DNA from 3 places in the Paraburkholderia sp. PAMB 6770 genome. Region 3 is predicted to be linked to each of the others. Evidence: predicted binding sites of a transcription regulator. Region 3 holds the regulator's gene; each other region holds the start of a gene.
The links. The regulator HrcA, encoded in region 3, represses chaperone genes, less so after heat shock. The targets are predictions, from matches to a motif close to TTAGCACTCNNNNNNNNNGAGTGCTAA.
Positions count from the first base shown of each region.

Region 1: rpoH (RNA polymerase sigma factor RpoH) is a predicted target of HrcA. The motif match lies at 1,972-1,998, and genes of this name have one in related genera.
Region 2: AC3AP7_RS12675 (co-chaperone GroES) is a predicted target of HrcA. The motif match lies at 1,707-1,733, and genes of this name have one in related genera.

Region 1 covers NZ_CM173238.1:3,227,702-3,231,642, forward strand. The annotation lists gene ybiB (DNA-binding protein YbiB) at 213-1,184, shown strand; gene AC3AP7_RS14570 (nuclear transport factor 2 family protein) at 1,243-1,626, opposite strand; gene rpoH (RNA polymerase sigma factor RpoH) at 2,070-3,005, shown strand; gene cydP (cytochrome oxidase putative small subunit CydP) at 3,292-3,552, shown strand; gene AC3AP7_RS14585 (cytochrome ubiquinol oxidase subunit I) at 3,542-3,941, shown strand, end outside.
Region 2 covers NZ_CM173238.1:2,805,861-2,809,801, reverse strand. The annotation lists partial or broken gene mreB (rod shape-determining protein MreB) at 1-317, shown strand, start outside; gene AC3AP7_RS12680 (SLATT domain-containing protein) at 527-1,081, shown strand; gene AC3AP7_RS12675 (co-chaperone GroES) at 1,807-2,097, shown strand; gene groL (chaperonin GroEL) at 2,144-3,784, shown strand.
Region 3 covers NZ_CM173238.1:361,689-365,629, forward strand. The annotation lists gene AC3AP7_RS01765 (NAD kinase) at 1-513, opposite strand, end outside; gene hrcA (heat-inducible transcriptional repressor HrcA) at 761-1,780, shown strand; gene hemH (ferrochelatase) at 1,923-2,990, shown strand; gene AC3AP7_RS01780 (RNA-binding S4 domain-containing protein) at 3,136-3,543, shown strand; gene AC3AP7_RS01785 (hypothetical protein) at 3,515-3,676, opposite strand.

The sequences.
Region 1 (3,941 bases), 1.0 Mb from region 3:
TAACACGGAGTAATCTGCTCCGCTCAGGCAACCGGACGCGGCCGGATGGCCGGCTCGCGCTTGCCAGATCGCCCCGGATGCGATACTTCACTCCTTGAGAGTGCGACATCGCCGCACGATGCGACGCCGGCCGCCACACCGCCGGGGGCCGCCGCCGGCGACGCCGCGCGTCATTTACCGCTGCTTTCGGGCGGCTCACGCCCCCTCGCCCCATGACCGCATCCACCTCCGCTGCCGCCGAATTCGCCTGTGCCCGCTTCATCAAGGAGATCGGCCGCGGGCCGAACGGCGCCCGCGCACTGACGCCCGACGACACGCGCCAGCTCTACGAGGCGATCCTCGATGGCCGCGTCCCGGACCTCGAACTCGGCGCCGTCCTGCTCGCCTACCGCGTGAAGGGCGAAACCGCCGACGAACTCGCCGCCATGCTCGACGTCGCACACGCGTCGTTCGAACCGGTTTATCTGGCCCCGGGCGCGTTCCGCCCCGTTTCGATTCCGAGTTACAACGGCGCGCGCAAGCAGCCGAACCTCGTGCCGCTGCTCGCGCTGCTGCTCGCGCGCGCGGGCGTGCCGGTGCTGGTTCATGGCGTCACCGAGGATCCGGGGCGCGTCACCAGCGCCGAAATCTTCACGCACCTGCAGATTGCGCATGCCCAGTCGCGCGAGCAGGTCGAAGACGCGCTCGCGGCGCGACGCATCGCGTTCGCGCCGGTCGCGACGCTCGCGCCGAAGCTTGCGCGCGTGCTCGACCTGCGCCGGCGCATGGGGGTGCGCAACTCCACCCACACGCTGGTGAAGCTGCTGCAGCCGTTCGCGCCGGCGGGGCTGCGGCTCGTCAACTACACGCATCCGCCGTATCGCGAGAGCCTCACGGCGCTCTTCAGCGCGCATCCGCAGGCGGCCGCCGGCGGCGCGCTGCTCGCGCGCGGCACCGAGGGCGAGGCGGTCGCCGACACGCGCCGTCAGGTGCAGGTGGACTGGCTGCACGACGGCATCTGCGAAACCCGGCTCGCCGCCGAACGCGCCGCGCCCGACGCCCCGGAAGTCGAACTCCCGCCCGCGCGCGACGCCGCCACGACCGCCGCGTGGATCGGTGCGGTGATGCGAGGCGAGGCGCCGGTGCCGGCCGCGATCGAGCGGCAGGTGGAGCTGGTCGTGGAGATTGCGAGAACGGCCGCTTGAGCGCACGCGGTGCACGCTGTGCGCGCGGCGGCCCGCGCCGGCTCCGTGCGGCGCCGGTTTATTCGAGCGCGCAGCGCGTCGCCTGCCACGCGACGAGGCGCCATTGGCCGTCTTCCTGCACGTGGATCGCGGTGTAGGCGATCGGAAACAGCAGCGCGCCGTTGTTCGCCTCCATTTCGATCAGCGCGCGTCCGGTGACGACGCAGGTCTCGCGCCCCACGGGCAGCACGTCCTGCGACTGGACCTCGATCTGCCGGTAGCGGCGACGGCCTGCGGTGATGCCATCGATGAACTGCTGCTTGGTCTCGCGCTTGCCGTTCGTATGGACATAGCTCACGTTGTCCGCGAGCAGTTCGACGAGCAGGGGCCCGTCGCCATCGACCATTGCGCGAAAGCGGTCGCGCTCCAGTCCGCGAATGGCCTCGATCACTTTCGCCGTCATGGCTCCACCCCTTTGCGTGAACGACCCGGCTCGGGCCGCGCTCGCACGCAGTTACGCCGCACGTGTAGCTCGCTGAAATTTATACCAGGATCGGGCTCTTTGATACCGCCGCCGAGGGCCCTCGTTCCGGCGTCGGATCCGGCCGCGAAGATTTCCGGAATACGGTGCCGAAACAGGCAGCCCCATCCCGAGCGACGCGCATGTCAACGCGTGTTCACTACCGATCCCGATAATGGGAAAAATTCCACCTCGCCGGCACGATCCTGCGAAGGGCGTATGATGGCTATTAGGGCGCAATTTTCAATAGCCTTTGTGGAACTCCCACGCAGCCCATCGCTCCAAGTATTAGCACTCAGTGACCCGGAGTGCTAACATCCACGCTGGAGTCGCCGTCTGACCATGCTTTTGTATGATTTTTGCCTGATCTCCAAGGAGTTTGATACGTGAGCAACGCCATGACCCTTCCGAGTACTCTGAGCCCGTCGTCGGCTAAGGCCGCTCCGGCAGGTGCACTGACGCTCGCGCATGCCTCGATGCTGCCCGGGCAGCTCGGCAATATCGACGCCTATATCCAGGCCGTGAACCGCATCCCGATGCTGACGCCGGCCGAGGAACGCCAGTTCGCCACCGAATTCCGCGAACAGGGCAATCTCGACTCCGCGCGGCGCCTGGTGCTGTCGCACCTGCGGCTCGTCGTGTCGATCGCCCGCAATTACCTCGGCTACGGTCTGCCGCACGCTGACCTGATCCAGGAGGGCAACATCGGCCTGATGAAGGCGGTCAAGCGCTTCGATCCGGAGCAGAACGTGCGCCTCGTGTCGTATGCGATGCACTGGATCAAGGCGGAGATCCACGAGTACATCCTGCGCAACTGGCGTGTGGTGAAGGTCGCGACCACGAAAGCGCAACGCAAGCTGTTCTTCAACCTGCGCAGTCACAAGCAGGGCACCCAGGCATTCACGCCCGAAGAGATCGACGGCCTCGCGAAAGAACTGAACGTGAAGCGCGAGGAAGTGGCCGAGATGGAAACCCGTCTGTCGGGGGGCGACATCGCACTGGAAGGCCAGATCGAAGACGGCGAGGAATCGTACGCACCGATCGCGTATCTGGCCGACGCGCACAGCGAACCGACTGCGGTACTCGCCGCGCGCCAGCGCGACAAGCTGCAAAGCGACGGCATCGCCACCGCGCTTGAAACGCTCGACCCGCGCAGCCGCCGCATCATCGAAGCGCGCTGGCTCAACGTCGAAGACGACGGCTCGGGCGGCTCGACGCTGCACGATCTCGCCGACGAGTTCGGCGTATCGGCCGAGCGCATCCGTCAGATCGAGGCGAGCGCAATGAAGAAGATGCGCCACGCACTGGCCGAATACGCCTGAAAGCCGCGCACGCTTCCCGGGTTCACGCTCCGCCACCCGCCCCGCCCTCGCAAGACGGCGGGGCTTTTTGTCGGCATGCGCGCGCGCAAGGTGCCCGCTGTTTTTTGACCTGGCTCAATCCGCTTCGCATTAGCGTCGTCGCAGCATAGCTTGCGCGACCTGATGTCACAGTCTCGCCCTTCCGCAGCGACCTCCCCTGAACTAATATCGTCTGTAGTCGCCAGGACGCATGCGCGCCCCGGATCCGGCCGGCTCGCACCGGCGTGAAGTCGTCCTTCGACCGATCATGAACCTCTCGCTACCCGAAAGGCCCGCCTCCCGCATCACGCTGCGCGAGCGCTTTGCCGCCTGGGCCCGCGGACCGACGTTCGCACGCGACATCGTCATCGTCCTCGCGATCAAGTTCGCACTGCTGATGGTGCTCAAGTACGCATTCTTCAATCATCCGCAGGCGGACAACATGTCGATGCCGCCCGCACTCGTCGCGCAGGCCATCCTGTCGCTGCCTGCAACGCATCCGTCTCAAGGTGATCAACATGCCCGTTAGCGAAGTCGTCGACCTTTCGCGCCTGCAGTTCGCGGTCACGGCGCTCTACCACTTTCTTTTCGTACCCCTGACGCTCGGACTGTCGTGGCTGCTCGTCATCATGGAAGCGGTCTATGTGATGACCGGCAAACAGATCTACAAGGACATGACGCAGTTCTGGGGCAAGCTGTTCGGCATCAACTTCGCGATGGGCGTCACCACCGGCCTCACGCTCGAATTCCAGTTCGGCACCAACTGGTCGTACTACTCGCATTACGTCGGCGACATCTTCGGCGTGCCGCTCGCGGTCGAAGGGCTGATGGCGTTCTTCCTCGAATCGACCTTCGTCGGACTGTTCTTTTTCGGCTGGAACCGGCTGTCGCGCGTCCAGCATCTGGTCACGACGTTCC
Region 2 (3,941 bases), 1.4 Mb from region 3:
ATATGGAAGTGACGGGCCGCAACCTGACAGAGGGCCTGCCGCGCAGCATCACGCTTTCGAATCACGAGATTTATCAGGTATTGAGCGATTCGCTGAACGGCATCGTGTCGTCGGTGCGGACGGTGATCGAGCAGACGTTGCCGCGATTGCGCGCCGACATCGCCGAGCGCGGCGTTGTGCTCGCAGGCAGCGGAGCGCTGCTCGGCGGCATCGATGCGCTGCTTGCGGAGCAAACGGGCCTGCCGGTACGGATTGCGGATAACCCGCTGACCTGTGCCGTGCGCGGCGGCTCCATCGCACTCGAACAGGTGGAACAGGACCGGATCGAGCGGCGCGGATCGAGCCTGCGTCTCGAACTTCGCACGACTGGAGGCATGCAAGCGATCGACTATCCGGGCTTGTGGCCGATCGAGTAACGACTTGAATCCGTAGCCCGCGTTGCCCTTGCGTTGAATGCGGGCACCCCGATGCGGTGCCGGCGGACGGCGAAGGCCGCGCTTCAACCTCATCTTGTCGGATGGACGCAATGCCCGAATTCTCGTCGCTTGAAGATCAGCTTCGTGAGTGCTTTGGTCGCGTCGTCTACGCGCACAAGACGCACGAAAAAATGGCGGACCGTTCCGGCAATACGCTTCGACGGTTCAAGCTGACACAGATCGTACTGTCCGCGTTGACCGCGTGCGGCGCGGTGTCGATCGTCTTCGTCGATTCGCTGTGTCTGAAGATCGTCACCGCAGGCATCTCGTTCGTCACGCTCTTCGTATCGGGCTACATGAAGAGCTTCGATCCGGGCGGCACGGCACAGAAGCACCGCGATACGGCGGCGAGCTTATGGCCGCTGCGCGAGTCGTATCTTTCGCTGCTGACAGATCTTCGGATGCAGGCGATCACCCATGCCGAGGCGCTCAAACAGCGCGAAGAACTGCAGAAAAAACTGGCGGCAGTCTATAAAGGCGCGCCGCAGACGGATGCCGATGCGTACGCGCACGCCAAACAGGCGCTGGAGGTGAGTGAGGAGTTCACGTTTTCGGACGCGGAGATCGACCGCTTCGTGCCGGCGTCGCTCAAGAAGACGAGATGACGCGAACGCCGGACGGAATAGGGCGGCCGGACCTTCGCTGGACCTTCGATCGGTCACCTGAATCGTCTGCATCATGCTGTTGCCGACGTGTTCGCCGATAGGACAGTGAAAGACGAACTTGCCGATGTCGGCGCGCTGATCGGAGCCGCGTAACGGCGACGTCGGCACCCGTCGCCGAAGAGGCGCCGGTTGTCGCGAATCGATCCATGACGCCAGCATCTCCGCAGCCGCCGATTACCGGATGAGACATGCAAGGATCGAGATGGGCAGATAGCCCAGGCGTCAGATTCGCTCGTGTCGTCCTGCCGCGAGTGCGTCTTCGAATCTTCCCCTAACTATTTGCGCGCGATCTGCGGGATTTCCCCAGGTTCGACGCGGGACGCGCACCGTCGGCCAGAATCGCACCAGGTTCGATGTGTCTGAAGCGTTGCCGAAGCACCCGGTTGTCGCGGTGCTTAAGTAATAACGCATTGTTTTTTAATGAAATTTTCGGGAAAACAGGCCGTCGCCAAGGAGGGGCGGTTCAAGGTTAAGTGAACCAGGTTCAAAGTTAAGCGGGTCTCGACAACGAATCCCCACATCCCCCGCTCCCCCTTCTTGAATTTGTCACCCCACGTCCATATAATTAGCACTCACTGCACGCGAGTGCTAACAACATTGCCGGCCGGCGCCGCCAGCCGGGTTTTCCTCAGTGTTATTCAGTCTCAATCAAGAGAGGAGTGTGTATGAACCTTCGTCCTTTGCATGATCGCGTGATCGTCAAGCGTCTGGATCAGGAAACCAAGACCGCCTCGGGCATCGTGATCCCCGACGCCGCCGCAGAAAAGCCGGATCAAGGCGAAGTGCTGGCCATCGGCCCGGGCAAGCGCGACGACAAGGGCGCCCCGATCGCGCTCGACGTCAAGGTCGGCGACCGCGTGCTGTTCGGCAAGTATGCAGGCCAGTCGGTCAAGGTCGACGGCAACGAACTGCTCGTCATGCGCGAAGAAGACATCATGGCCGTGGTCAACAAGTAAGCACTTGTTCCCGGAACATATCTCAAGGTATTCAAGGAGTTAGAAGATGGCAGCTAAAGACGTCGTATTCGGTGATTCCGCCCGTGCCAAGATGGTCGAAGGCGTGAACATCCTCGCCAACGCCGTGAAGGTCACGCTGGGTCCGAAGGGCCGCAACGTGGTCCTCGAGCGCAGCTTCGGCGGTCCGACGGTCACGAAGGACGGTGTGTCGGTCGCGAAGGAAATCGAGCTGAAGGACAAGCTCCAGAACATGGGCGCGCAAATGGTCAAGGAAGTTGCTTCCAAGACCAGCGACAACGCAGGCGACGGTACGACGACCGCAACCGTGCTGGCCCAGTCGATCGTGCGCGAAGGCATGAAGTACGTCGCATCGGGCATGAACCCGATGGACCTGAAGCGCGGCATCGACAAGGCCGTCGCCGCAGCGATCGAAGAGCTGCGCAAGATCAGCAAGCCCTGCACGACCAACAAGGAAATCGCCCAGGTCGGCGCGATCTCGGCAAACAGCGACACGTCGATCGGCGATCGTATCGCTGAAGCGATGGACAAGGTCGGCAAGGAAGGCGTGATCACCGTCGAAGACGGCAAGTCGCTGTCCGACGAACTCGACGTCGTCGAAGGCATGCAGTTCGACCGCGGCTACCTGTCGCCGTACTTCATCAACAATCCGGACAAGCAGGTCGCCGTCCTGGAGAACCCGTTCGTGCTGCTGCACGACAAGAAGGTCTCGAACATCCGTGACCTGCTGCCGGTTCTCGAACAGGTCGCGAAGGCCGGCCGTCCGCTGCTGATCATCGCGGAAGACGTCGAAGGCGAAGCGCTCGCCACGCTGGTCGTCAACAACATTCGCGGCATCCTGAAGACCGTCGCCGTCAAGGCACCGGGCTTCGGCGACCGTCGCAAGGCCATGCTGGAAGACATCGCGATCCTGACCGGCGGCCAGGTCATCGCTGAAGAAACCGGCCTGTCGCTCGAAAAGGCCACGCTGCAGGAGCTCGGCCAGGCGAAGCGCATCGAGGTGGGCAAGGAAAACACCACGATCATCGACGGCGCAGGCGAAGCAGCCAGCATCGAAGCGCGCGTGAAGCAGGTGCGCACGCAGATCGAGGAAGCGACGTCGGACTACGACCGTGAGAAGCTGCAGGAACGCGTGGCGAAGCTCGCCGGCGGCGTGGCAGTGATCAAGGTCGGCGCCGCGACCGAAGTCGAAATGAAGGAAAAGAAGGCACGTGTCGAAGACGCCCTGCACGCCACGCGCGCAGCGGTGGAGGAAGGCATCGTGGCAGGCGGCGGCGTCGCGCTGATCCGCGCACGCTCGGCCATCGCCAGCATCAAGGGCGATAACGCCGACCAGGACGCCGGCATCAAGATCGTGCTGCGCGCAATGGAAGAGCCGCTGCGCCAGATCGTCACGAACGGCGGCGAAGAAGCGAGCGTCGTGGTGGCAGCGGTTGCCGCGGGCAAGGGCAACTACGGCTACAACGCGGCGACCGGCGAGTACGTCGACCTGGTCGACGCTGGCGTGGTCGACCCGACGAAGGTGACGCGTACCGCGCTGCAAAACGCAGCTTCGGTGGCGGGCCTGCTGCTGACGACCGACGCAGCCGTGTGCGAACTGCCGAAGGAAGACGTGCCGGCACCGGGCGGCATGCCGGGCGGCATGGGCGGCATGGGCATGGACATGTAAATGGAACAGGGGCCCCGTCCGGGGCTCCGTTCAGAAGCTGTCCGTGCGGGCGCGTCGTGAGGCGCGCCAGTCCGACAACCCGCAGCGATGCGGGTTTTTTTTCGTCTGTTCGTCGGGCGCGCGGCGGGACCGCAGAGGGGCCGGGCTCGACGATCAG
Region 3 (3,941 bases):
GCGGCCGTCCACCTCGACGTGCAGCTCGACCATCCCGGAGAAACCGCTGCGGTTCACCACCACGTCGTTGAACGCGAGCGCGTGATAGATCGGGTTGCCGCCGCGCACGATGCGCGCTTCGAGCAGCGTGCGTTCCTCCCGCTCGAAATGGCCGCCGAGCATCTGCGGAACCAGCTCCTGCATCCGCGCGATCGGGATGTCGGTGATGAAGCCGACGCGCCCGTGGTTGATGCCGATCAGCGGCGTGCGGTAAGGCGCGAGCTGGCGGCCGATGCCGAGCATCGTGCCGTCGCCGCCCAGCACCACGGCGACGTCCGCGCGTGCGCCGATCTCCGCGGGCCGTAGCGCGGGATATTCGCTCACGCCGATTTCGCGCGCGGTCTCGGCTTCGAAAACGACGTCGAAGCCGCGTTTTGCGATGCAGGCGGCGAGCGCGGTCAGCGGCTCGCCGATGCCTGGCGTATGGCTGCGCCCGACGAGCGCGACGGTCCGGAACTGGCTGGTAGCGTGCATGCCGGCATTACACCATAGGTGGGGACCGAAAAGAACCGCCCGCGCCGACGGGGCGGCGCCCAGGCGGGGGAAGGGGGCGGCACCGGATTATCGTTAGAATGGTCTGGTTCCGATGGCAGGCGGCGGACGCGCGGCGCGACGCGCCCGCCGGCACCGGATGACGCACCGTGCCGCGCAATCCTGCCGCAACGGACGGCCGTATCGGGCCGCTCGCGGTCGCCGTGTCATTGAGCTAAAATTTTCACTCATGCTAGATCCTCGCGCACAAACCCTCCTCAAAACGTTGATCGAGCGATATATCGCTGAAGGTCAGCCGGTCGGCTCGCGCACGCTGTCGCGCTACTCGGGGCTGGAGCTGAGCCCGGCGACGATCCGCAACGTGATGTCCGATCTCGAGGAACTGGGACTCGTCGCGAGCCCGCATACGTCGGCCGGGCGCGTGCCGACGCCGCGCGGCTACCGGCTGTTCGTCGACACCATGCTGACGGTCGAGTCCGCGGAGGACGAGGCGGCGGTGACCCGCACCGTCAAGACCCGGCTGCAGGCGGGCGAGCCGCAGAAGATCGTCGCGGCCGCGGCAAGCGTGCTGTCCAACCTGTCGCAGTTCGCCGGCGTCGTGCTGACGCCGCGGCGCAGCCACGTGTTCAAGCAGGTCGAATTCATGCGCCTGTCCGACAAGCGCATCCTGCTGATCATCGTCACGCCGGAAGGCGATGTGCAGAACCGCATCATGGCGACCCAGCGCGATTTTTCGCCGGCCGAACTCGTCGAGGCGTCCAACTACATCAACGCGCACTTCGCCGGGCTGTCGTTCGACGAGGTGCGGCGACGCCTGCGCGAGGAAATCGACCAGCTGCGCGGCGACATGACCTCGCTGATGCATGCGGCCGTCACCGCCAGCACGGACGAGAGCGATACCGGCGAGACCGTGCTGATCTCGGGCGAGCGCAACCTGCTCGAAGTAGCCGACCTGTCGTCCGACATGGCGCGGCTGCGCAAACTGTTCGACGTGTTCGACCAAAAGACCAGCCTCCTTCAGTTGCTCGACGTGTCGAGCCACGCACAGGGCGTGCAGATTTTCATCGGCGGCGAGTCGAATCTCGTCCCGATCGAGGAAATGAGCGTCGTGACCGCGCCGTACGAGGTGAACGGCAAGATCGTCGGCACGCTGGGCGTGATCGGGCCGACGCGGATGGCGTACAACCGCGTGATTCCGATCGTCGACATCACGGCCCGGCTATTGTCGCTGTCGCTCAGCCAGCAGTAGCGCCGGCAACGCATTCCTGCATGATGCACGCTGCCGCGCGCGGCGACCATTGGCCGGATGGCCGGCTATGGGCGGTCGGCCGCGCCGCTATAATGGTCTCCACTGAACCGTTTGCCGCCGTGCGCGGCGCCTCTTCCCGCTTATGCGTTTCGATCTCGAGCGACCCTCCCAGCCTGCGGGTGCGCATCGCGTGGCGGTGCTGCTGATCAATCTCGGCACGCCCGACGCGCCCACGCCCCGCGCGGTGCGCCGCTACCTGGCGCAGTTCCTGTCGGACCCGCGGGTGGTCGAAATTCCGGCGCCGCTCTGGCAGGTGTTGCTGCGGCTCGTCATCCTGCCGCTGCGCGGCCGGTCGTCGGCGCGCAAATATGCGTCCGTGTGGACGCCCGAGGGCTCGCCGCTGCGCGTGCATACGGAAAAGCAGGTCGAAGCGCTGCGCCAGCTGCTGCATGCAAACGGCTACACCACGCTCGTCGATCACGCGATGCGCTACGGCGTGCCGGGCATTCCCGCGGTGCTGAACCAGCTGAAGCTCGCCGGCGCGGAGCGCGTGCTGCTGATGCCGATGTACCCGCAGTATTCGTCTTCGACCACGGCCACCGCGTTCGACGCCGCGTTTGCGGCGCTCGCCCGCATGCGCAACCAGCTCGAAATCCGCACGGTGCGCCACTACGCGGACCATCCTGCTTACATAGCCGCGCTCGCGGCGCAGGTGCGCCACTACTGGCATACGCACGGCGCGCCGGATTTCGCGGCCGGCGACAAGCTCGTGCTCAGCTTTCACGGCGTACCCAAACGCACGCTCGACCTGGGCGACCCGTACCACGACCAGTGCCAGCACAGCGCCGCAATGCTGATGCAGGCGCTCGGGCTGACGCCGGTCGAGTGCCGCGTGACGTTTCAGTCGCGCTTCGGCAAGGCCGAATGGCTGCAGCCCTATACCGAGCCGACGCTCAGGGAACTCGGCGCGGCCGGCGTGCGGCGCGCGGACGTGTTTTGCCCGGGCTTTACCGCCGACTGCCTCGAAACGATCGAGGAGATCGGCATGGAGGTGCGCGACGCGTTCCGGCAGGCGGGCGGCACCGAGTTTCACCGGATCCCGTGCCTGAACGCGTCGCCGGCGTGGATTGCCGCGCTGGGCGAGATCGTCGCGCAAAACCTGCAGGGCTGGCCCGCGCAGGTAGCGCTGGCCGGCGCCGCGGCGGCGTGACGCGCGGGCGCCCTGCCATCTGCTGGATGAACGCGCGGCGCCCCGGCCGGCGCCCCGGCGCCGCGGCGTCCGGGCCCGTCATGCGGCCGCATTCCGCTCGGGCTGTACGGGTTGTTTCGACGCGCGCACCGCGCAAGACAGAGTCATGAACTACAGGATTTCGACCGAACCGGGTGCGCGTCTGCGCATCGACAAATGGCTGTGGGCCGCGCGCTTCTTCAAGACGCGCTCGCTCGCGGCGGACGCCGTCGAGAAGGGGCGGGTGCGGATCGGCGGCGCGACGGTCAAGCCCGCCAAGGACGTGCGGGTCGGGGATCTCGTCGAGGTGGAGAGCGAAGGGCTCGTCTGGCAGATCGAGGTGCTGGGCGTGTGCGACGTGCGCGGCCCGGCGAGCGTCGCGCAGACGCTTTACGCGGAAACCGCGGAGAGCATCGCCAGGCGGCAGCAGGAACTCGAGCGGCGCCGGACGTTCCGCGAACCGGCCGCCGCGCTGCACGGACGGCCGACCAAGCGCGACCGCCGCATTATCGACAAACTTTCAGGTGGGGATTGAGCAGTTGCTCGAAGGTGGCGTGGATGCCCCCGTACTCCACGGTGCTGTCGTTGACGGCGCCCGACATGCAGATGGTGGTGGTCCCCGCGATGAGCACTAGCGCGATCCCCGCGATAGCAAAGGTCAGTTTCACGGTACTTCCTCGCAGGATTCGAATGTTGCACTGCGGCAAGCGGTGTTGCCCGACCCGGCGCCGCTCCGGGTAAACGCGGTTTTTCGCGTGTACGAGTCCAGTTTAGGTCAGTCTGCAGGGGCGCTCAATCCGAATCGGTTGAACGCGCGGTAATCGTTGTAACGGCGGATTTCGCCTGCACTGTTGCGGTGCAAAAAATTTGCCGAAGGCGCTTGAAATGGCGCCGCGAGCCACCATATGCGCTCGCGAGGAGTGATGGTCGTTG